Regions from separate parts of the Pseudoalteromonas sp. MM17-2 genome, predicted to be linked through region 1. Evidence: predicted binding sites of a transcription regulator. Region 1 holds the regulator's gene; each other region holds the start of a gene.
The links. The regulator FliA, encoded in region 1, starts transcription of late flagellar genes. The targets are predictions, from matches to a motif close to CTAAAGNTNNNNNNNNNNNNGCCGATA.
Positions count from the first base shown of each region.

Region 1 (2,268 bases):
TCCACGGCATCCATGGTTTTGTTTGCCGCCTGCTCGGTCATTTCCATCACATAATTAAGACGCTGCTTAGCATCGGGAATAGCTTCTTGCGTGAGGTCGTTCAAGCGCGTATCGAGTTGGAAATTCTTCAACGACTCGTGAAGCTGCCGCGTCAACTTGCCAACCTCAGCAAACAGTTCGGACTGTTCCTTGGAGGCAGCATCGAGGATCAGCTGATCGGCTTTCTCCTGCTCACCTTGTTCAAGAAACGATACAAGCTGTTTGGCTTGCTCTAGGGTAATGTGAGGTGCAGCGGGAGCTGACATAAACCTCTCCTTCTCGGTTAACCTAAGCGCTCAAATACTTTATCCAGCTTGGTTTTTAATGTAGCTGCGGTAAAGGGCTTAACGATGTAACCGTTCACGCCAGCTTGGGCAGCGGCAATGATTTGTTCCTTCTTCGCCTCTGCAGTTACCATCAGTACTGGAATGTGCTTTAAGCTGTCGTCGGCGCGAATTGCACGGAGCAAATCGATACCCTGCATACCTGGCATGTTCCAATCGGTAACCACAAAGTCAAACTCTTGGTTTTGCAACATGGGCAGCGCGGTACTACCATCGTCCGCTTCTTGCACGTTGGTAAAGCCTAAATCACGCAATAGGTTTTTAATGATTCTTCTCATAGTGGAAAAGTCATCGACCACGAGAATTTTCATGTTTTTATCCAAAGTATCCTCCAGTGAGGTATGAACCTTTATTCTTACTACTAATTGACCCAGTCATTGACTTTCGCTTTGAGCTTAATCATTGCCTGACCATGTATCTGACTCACACGGGACTCACTTACGTCCAGTATTTGCCCAATTTCTTTTAAATTCATTTCATCGTTATAGTACAACGATAATACCAATGCATCACGCTCGGGGAGAGAATTAATTGCCGCTACTAATGCTTGGTTAAAGCGTTCGTTGTGAACGCTGGTGTAGGGCCGCCCCGTTTGAGATTGTTCACTGCTCGGGGTGAGTACATCTTCATCGACACCTAAGTCTTCGATACCGAGCACTTTAGAGCAATTAACATCGTTTAAAATATGATGGTATTCATCGAGCGAAATATCAAGTTTTTCAGCTACTTCAACATCCTTTGGTTCCCGACCTAGGGAAGTTTCCAATTCATGTACAGCGGTAGCTACAGCGCGGCTATTGCGGTGTACCGATCGTGGAGCCCAATCTCCCCGTCGTACTTCATCAAGCATCGCACCACGAATACGAATACCAGCAAACGTCTCAAAGCTGGCGCCTTTACTGGCATCAAAGGTTTTTGATGCCTCAATGAGGCCAATCATGCCGGACTGAATGAGATCATCGAGCTGCACACTCGCCGGCAGTCGCGCCAGCAAATGACATGCAACACGCTTGACCAGCGCGGCATGGCGCTCGACCAGAGTGTTTAATTGTAATTGATCTTGATATCCAGCCACTTTATTCATAAATCCGAACAACAGTTAATTATTGACCAGCTTTTCAATGAAGAACTCCAAATGCCCCGATGGTTGATTAGGGGTTGGCCATTTTAATGCCTTGCCAGCGAGACTTTTCAGCGATACCGAAGCAGGTGAGTTAGGGAATAACTCCACAACGGCTTTCTGGCGACGCGTTGATTTACGCATGTTTTCATCATAGGGCACGGTGGCCACTAATTCGAGCGCCACATCTAAAAATCGGTCGGTTACTTTGGAGAGTTTGGCAAATAAGTCTTGCCCTTCACGCTGGCTGCGCACCATATTGGCAACGACTTTGAATTTGTATACGCCATGTTCACGACTAAGCACCTTGATCAGCGCGTAGGCATCGGTAATCGAAGTTGGCTCATCGCAGACCACCACAACAACATCTTGCGCAGCACGCGAGAAGCTCAGTACCATATCGGAGATACCGGCGGCGGTGTCAACAATGAGGACATCAAAGTCGTTATCGAGCTCGCTAAACGCACGGATTAAACCTGCATGCTCTGCGGCACTCAGTTCAACCATGCTCTGTGACCCCGATGTTGCCGGAGCAATACGAATGCCCGCAGGCCCAGTTACCAGTATATCGCGCAGTTCGCACTCACCACTTAGAACATGAGAAAGGTTCTTTTCAACACGCAGACCAAGCATAACGTCACAGTTTGCCAGTCCTAGGTCAGCATCTAACACTAAGACACGTTTGCCTTGCTGACCCATGGCAATAGCTAAATTCAAAGAGACATTGGTTTTACCGACGCCCCCTTTGCCACCGGTCACGGCGAT
Region 1 covers NZ_JAKRFV010000013.1:18,641-20,908, forward strand. Annotated here, with positions in the region: gene MHM93_RS11620 (protein phosphatase CheZ) at 1-305, opposite strand, end outside; gene cheY (chemotaxis response regulator CheY) at 323-706, opposite strand; gene MHM93_RS11630 (RNA polymerase sigma factor FliA) at 745-1,467, opposite strand; gene MHM93_RS11635 (MinD/ParA family protein) at 1,483-2,268, opposite strand, start outside.

Region 2 (2,268 bases), on a different contig from region 1:
CCTGCGGCAAAAGCGGCGGCACTTGCTGGCAGTGCCATGCGATAAAATGGGGTGTGGCGTTGTTGTTGAGCAAATTCCCTTAATTGCAGCGCAAAAAAAGATGCAAAAATTGCAACAGTTACCGAAAGTAACACTAAGGTCCAATCATAGCTGCCATTGACCAGCAATTCGGGAGCAGGGTCGGTGATAAAAAATTGAGAAAGCATAAAGTACTTCGATACTCCAACAACGGATGGCCAAGTCGCAATCACAGCCTAGCACACTGAAAAACCACGTGTCGCGCACTAAAGTGAAAGCCCCTCTGTATTTTACAATGATACTGACTGTACTATCAGCGCAGCGACGGCTGAGTTTAGTTATTTATGAGTGCGCTGCAAGCTTACCCAAGAGCGTAATTACGGTATCATATTAGTAGCGCTGCAAAGGATGTACTTAATATTAGCACATTGTTTGGCAAACCCTTTTAGTTCAAGTAATTACAACAAAGGTTTAATATGAGTAGGCAATATGATGTGCACTATAGCCGTCGACGAACGCTCGCTTTGGTGGTCAAAAATCAGCAAGTGAGTGTGAAAGCACCTTATGGGGCATGTCGTGATTTCATTGCAGACTTCGTTGAGAGCAAACAGGCGTGGATAAACAAACAATTACATAAACAATCTGATATTGAAGCGGCTAGGTATAACCCATGGCTACATCGTCGCATTATGCTTTTCGGTGAATTACGTGCAATAGAGGTAAGCGAGAGCTCACTTGAGCAGACAGATAACCAAACGATAAACATCGTAATCAATAAGCGAGTGAAGCATCGCCAACGCTATTTTAATCAACAGCTATTGGCACTGATGCACGATGAATTATCTGATCACTTATCAGAGCGCATAATGCAGTGGCAAAAGGTGATGAATATCGGCGCTAACGGCATTAGCGTTAAAGTGTACAAGCGTCGTTGGGGCAGTTGCGATTCGCGCGGTGAGTTATGTTTTAATACCTTGTTGGCAGGAGCTCCGCATTGGGTTATTGACTATGTCATTGTTCACGAGCTGGCGCACCGGGTACATATGGATCACAGCCATCAATTTTGGGCACTGGTTAATGGCTACTACGAGCATACCGACCAAGCGCGATTATGGCTTAAAGAGAATGCACATCTGTTGGATTTTGTACGATAGGAAAGTGGTGGAGGGAGCTGGATTCGAACCAGCGAAGGCAATGCCGTCAGATTTACAGTCTGATCCCTTTGGCCGCTCGGGAACCCCTCCGATAGAATGATGTGTGTTGTTAAGTGGTGGAGGGAGCTGGATTCGAACCAGCGAAGGCAATGCCGTCAGATTTACAGTCTGATCCCTTTGGCCGCTCGGGAACCCCTCCTAAACAACGGCGGCGATAATAGCAAACTCAGAGTCCAAGTAAAGAAAAAAACTAAAGAAAGCTGAAAAAAGGCCGATAACTGCTTAGAAGTAATTCAGGTTGAATAAAGTTTATGCAAGTTAAGCCCGTCATTCGTAACGAACTACAAATGGACTCGCAATTATGTCGCAGTGTCCATGAGGCCCGTCGTGGAGACTTTGCTTGGCTGTTAGCATCATTATCAGCAGATGCACTCGATTTTGCCCAGTTTCACCTTCCCAAATCAGAATTAGAATCTCACCAGGTGGATGAGCAGCAGTTGCGATTGCAATTGGGCGCTGCGCCTGCAAAACCAACGGCATTACCGGATTACCATATAGATAGAGCTCAGCATGACAGGGCATTGTTGGCGCAAAGCTCAATGACAACTCTGCGCTTAAAAGAGTGTCTAACCCCGGAGCCTTTGGCAGTGCGAGACGACAAAACCTATGTTCCACTACTTATAATTGATAATTGCGATCCGAGCGTACAGGCAAAACATCATCGCCAATATGAGCCACTGAACGAGCCGCAAATGGATAGTGCAGCCTTTTACGATCAACTTGTGGATATGAATAAGTCCTCGTCTTTAGCACACGCGTAGTGGCCTGCGCATATCAGGGTGTAATAGTGGGTGCGAGCAGGATGCAATAGCAGGTGCGAGCCAAGGGTTCTTGTACTAATTAAGCGAATACCTAAAGCTGCCACTGGGCGGCGGTATCACATCAAGACATACAGCACTTTTTGAATTTATTGCCACTTAAGCATGGGCAGGGATCGTTGCGTTTAAGCTTTACATCAGCGGCTTTAAACAACTGCCCGCTGTCGTACTTCCACTGGTGGTGGCGTTGAATGAACTGTGAGCGTTCATGTATACAG
Region 2 covers NZ_JAKRFV010000002.1:300,995-303,262, forward strand. Annotated here, with positions in the region: gene MHM93_RS03030 (MHYT domain-containing protein) at 1-206, opposite strand, end outside; gene MHM93_RS03035 (YgjP-like metallopeptidase domain-containing protein) at 495-1,172, shown strand; tRNA gene MHM93_RS03040 (tRNA-Tyr) at 1,178-1,262, opposite strand; tRNA gene MHM93_RS03045 (tRNA-Tyr) at 1,287-1,371, opposite strand; gene MHM93_RS03050 (VC2046/SO_2500 family protein) at 1,484-1,993, shown strand; gene MHM93_RS03055 (YchJ family metal-binding protein) at 2,115-2,268, opposite strand, start outside.
Region 2: the regulator FliA is predicted to act here: its motif matches at 1,423-1,449, upstream of MHM93_RS03050 (VC2046/SO_2500 family protein).

Region 3 (2,268 bases), on a different contig from region 1:
CGGCCTTGTTCGCCAGCACGGGCAGCCTCGATTGCTGCATTCAATGCCAATAAGTTAGTTTGCTCTGCAATTGAGGTAATAACATTCAGAATCTGGGTTACGTTTTGAGTATCATCCGCCAACTTATTAATAGTACCTGCGGCGCGGTTTATTTCCTCACTCAAGGTTTGTGATTCACTCACGGATACACGAATTTGGTCCTTGCTCTGTGCCACCTCTTGCTCGGCAAGTTGCGCTGCGTCGGATGCTTGCGAAGCAGAATGAGAAATATCGCCCACACTCTGGCGCATCTCTTCCATCGACTGGCGGACAATTTCTGCATCACTGGTTTGCTGGTTGGTCGCAGACTCTGCTTTTTCCATGCCTTGCACCAAGCGTGTAGAATTTTCCATCAGCGGTTCAACCACATTCATCACTTCAACCACCGCTTTTTTTAGCAGAGCAATAAACTCATTAAAATTGATGGAGACTTGGCCAATTTCATCATGAGAACGCACATTGAGCGTGGTCGACAACGACCCCTGCCCCTGTGCCAACAAATGCAAATTTTGCGCGGCATCTTTTGCCGAGTTACCTATACCTCGGGCGATCACCACCGCAAGTAGCACCACAAAAATCACAGAGACCACAGCGACAATTAACATGGTTGTCATTGCCGTGCCTGAGCGGCTTTCAGTTTCGTTTATCAGCTGTAAAAAGCGCGCATTGGCACGCTCTTCGGCATTGTTAAAGTCAGTCGTGAGGGAATTGAAAATGTCGGTTTTCTGCTTTGCGTTTTGTTGAATTTTACTAAAGTCCGCCGTGCCATCGATCATCCCCTTGGCAATGCTAGCGGCTATGTTTTTATAATCTTGTAGCCGCTTAGAGGTGTTCGCAGGCATAAAACCGCTTTGGATGTTATTTAGCTTTTCTAAATTATCCGTGATGGTTTGATAGACTTCTTCGGCTTTATCCAGCAACTCTGCATCACCAAAGGTGACTGCCTGGGTATAAAGCTCATCAACGCTGTTCAGCGCAGTGGCGTTTTCTGCGGTGATGTTGAGCAAGTTGTAGGTGGAAGTCTCAAGCTCGTTGAGTGATTGCTGATTTGAGCTCATGGCAGAATAGTTGACTAACACAATCACCACAAAAGCCACCACCGCGACGCAAGTAATCGCGTGGATTTTTTTAGTAATGCTTAGGTTTGCGAACGAGAAACCCGTATTCATAGTGTACACCTCAGAAAGTAATGCTTATTAGGTATCGGCCAGCTACCTCTAAGTGTTAACCAAATTTAAGAAAATTCTAACTTTTTTTGCTTTTTCTCTCATTTTTATTGGCTCGTGCAAAAAACGCCACGGCGGTGGTTGCCTGCTGAATATACAACAAAAAATTTACAAACCTTATATTTGTCTATACTCAAGGAGCACTAAGCACACAACTTAGGAAACAGGTATGAAACTCAAACTATCGTTAATTGCAGTGGCGTTGTCGTTCAGCTCGCAAAGTTTTGCGGATGTCAACGTATCGGGCTTTGTCAGCATAAATGCTGGTAAAGTGCTCAGTGGTGATGGTGTTCCACAATATGGTGTAGAGCCGACTTTTTTAGCCGACTACCCCATTGTTAGTGCTTACACCGATGAAATATCTTTCGAACCCGAGTCGCTATTCGGCCTTCAAGTGAGCGCCGACTTGATGGATGGTCTTAGCGCAACAGGGCAAATAGTGGCTCGCGGTGCTAATGATTTTGACGCTGAGTTCGAGTGGGCCTACTTGTCTTATGAGCTCAATGAGAATTGGACTTTGCAAGGGGGTAAGAAGCGCCTACCGCTATTCTACTACTCGGATTTCTATGATGTTGGCTATGCCTATGTTTGGATGCGCCCCCCCGCCGACAATTACACCTGGCAAATATTCAATTACAACGGCCTTAACTTGCTATACAACGGCTATGTTGGTGATTGGTCCATCAGCGGTAATATTTATGGCGGCCGTGAAGACGATGAGAGCAACAAGCTGCTCAGCGAATTTTTCTTCCAAGAGCCAACCAGAGAAATATGGAAAGATATCATTGGCGGCGTAATTCAAGCGAGTAACGACTGGTTTGAAATACGGGCTACCCACATGCGCTATACCAATGAGCGTTATCGCAGTGGCAATATCGTAGTATGGGAAGATGGCGATACCGAACGCGACGGTAAGTTTTATGGTCTCGCCTTGAACCTCGACTTTGGCGATGCCTTTGTATTAACAGAGCTTAACCGCCTCGACCTCGATGGCAACCTCGAT
Region 3 covers NZ_JAKRFV010000002.1:190,747-193,014, reverse strand. Annotated here, with positions in the region: gene MHM93_RS02545 (HAMP domain-containing methyl-accepting chemotaxis protein) at 1-1,208, opposite strand, end outside; gene MHM93_RS02540 (porin) at 1,435-2,268, shown strand, end outside.
Region 3: the regulator FliA is predicted to act here: its motif matches at 1,241-1,267, upstream of MHM93_RS02545 (HAMP domain-containing methyl-accepting chemotaxis protein).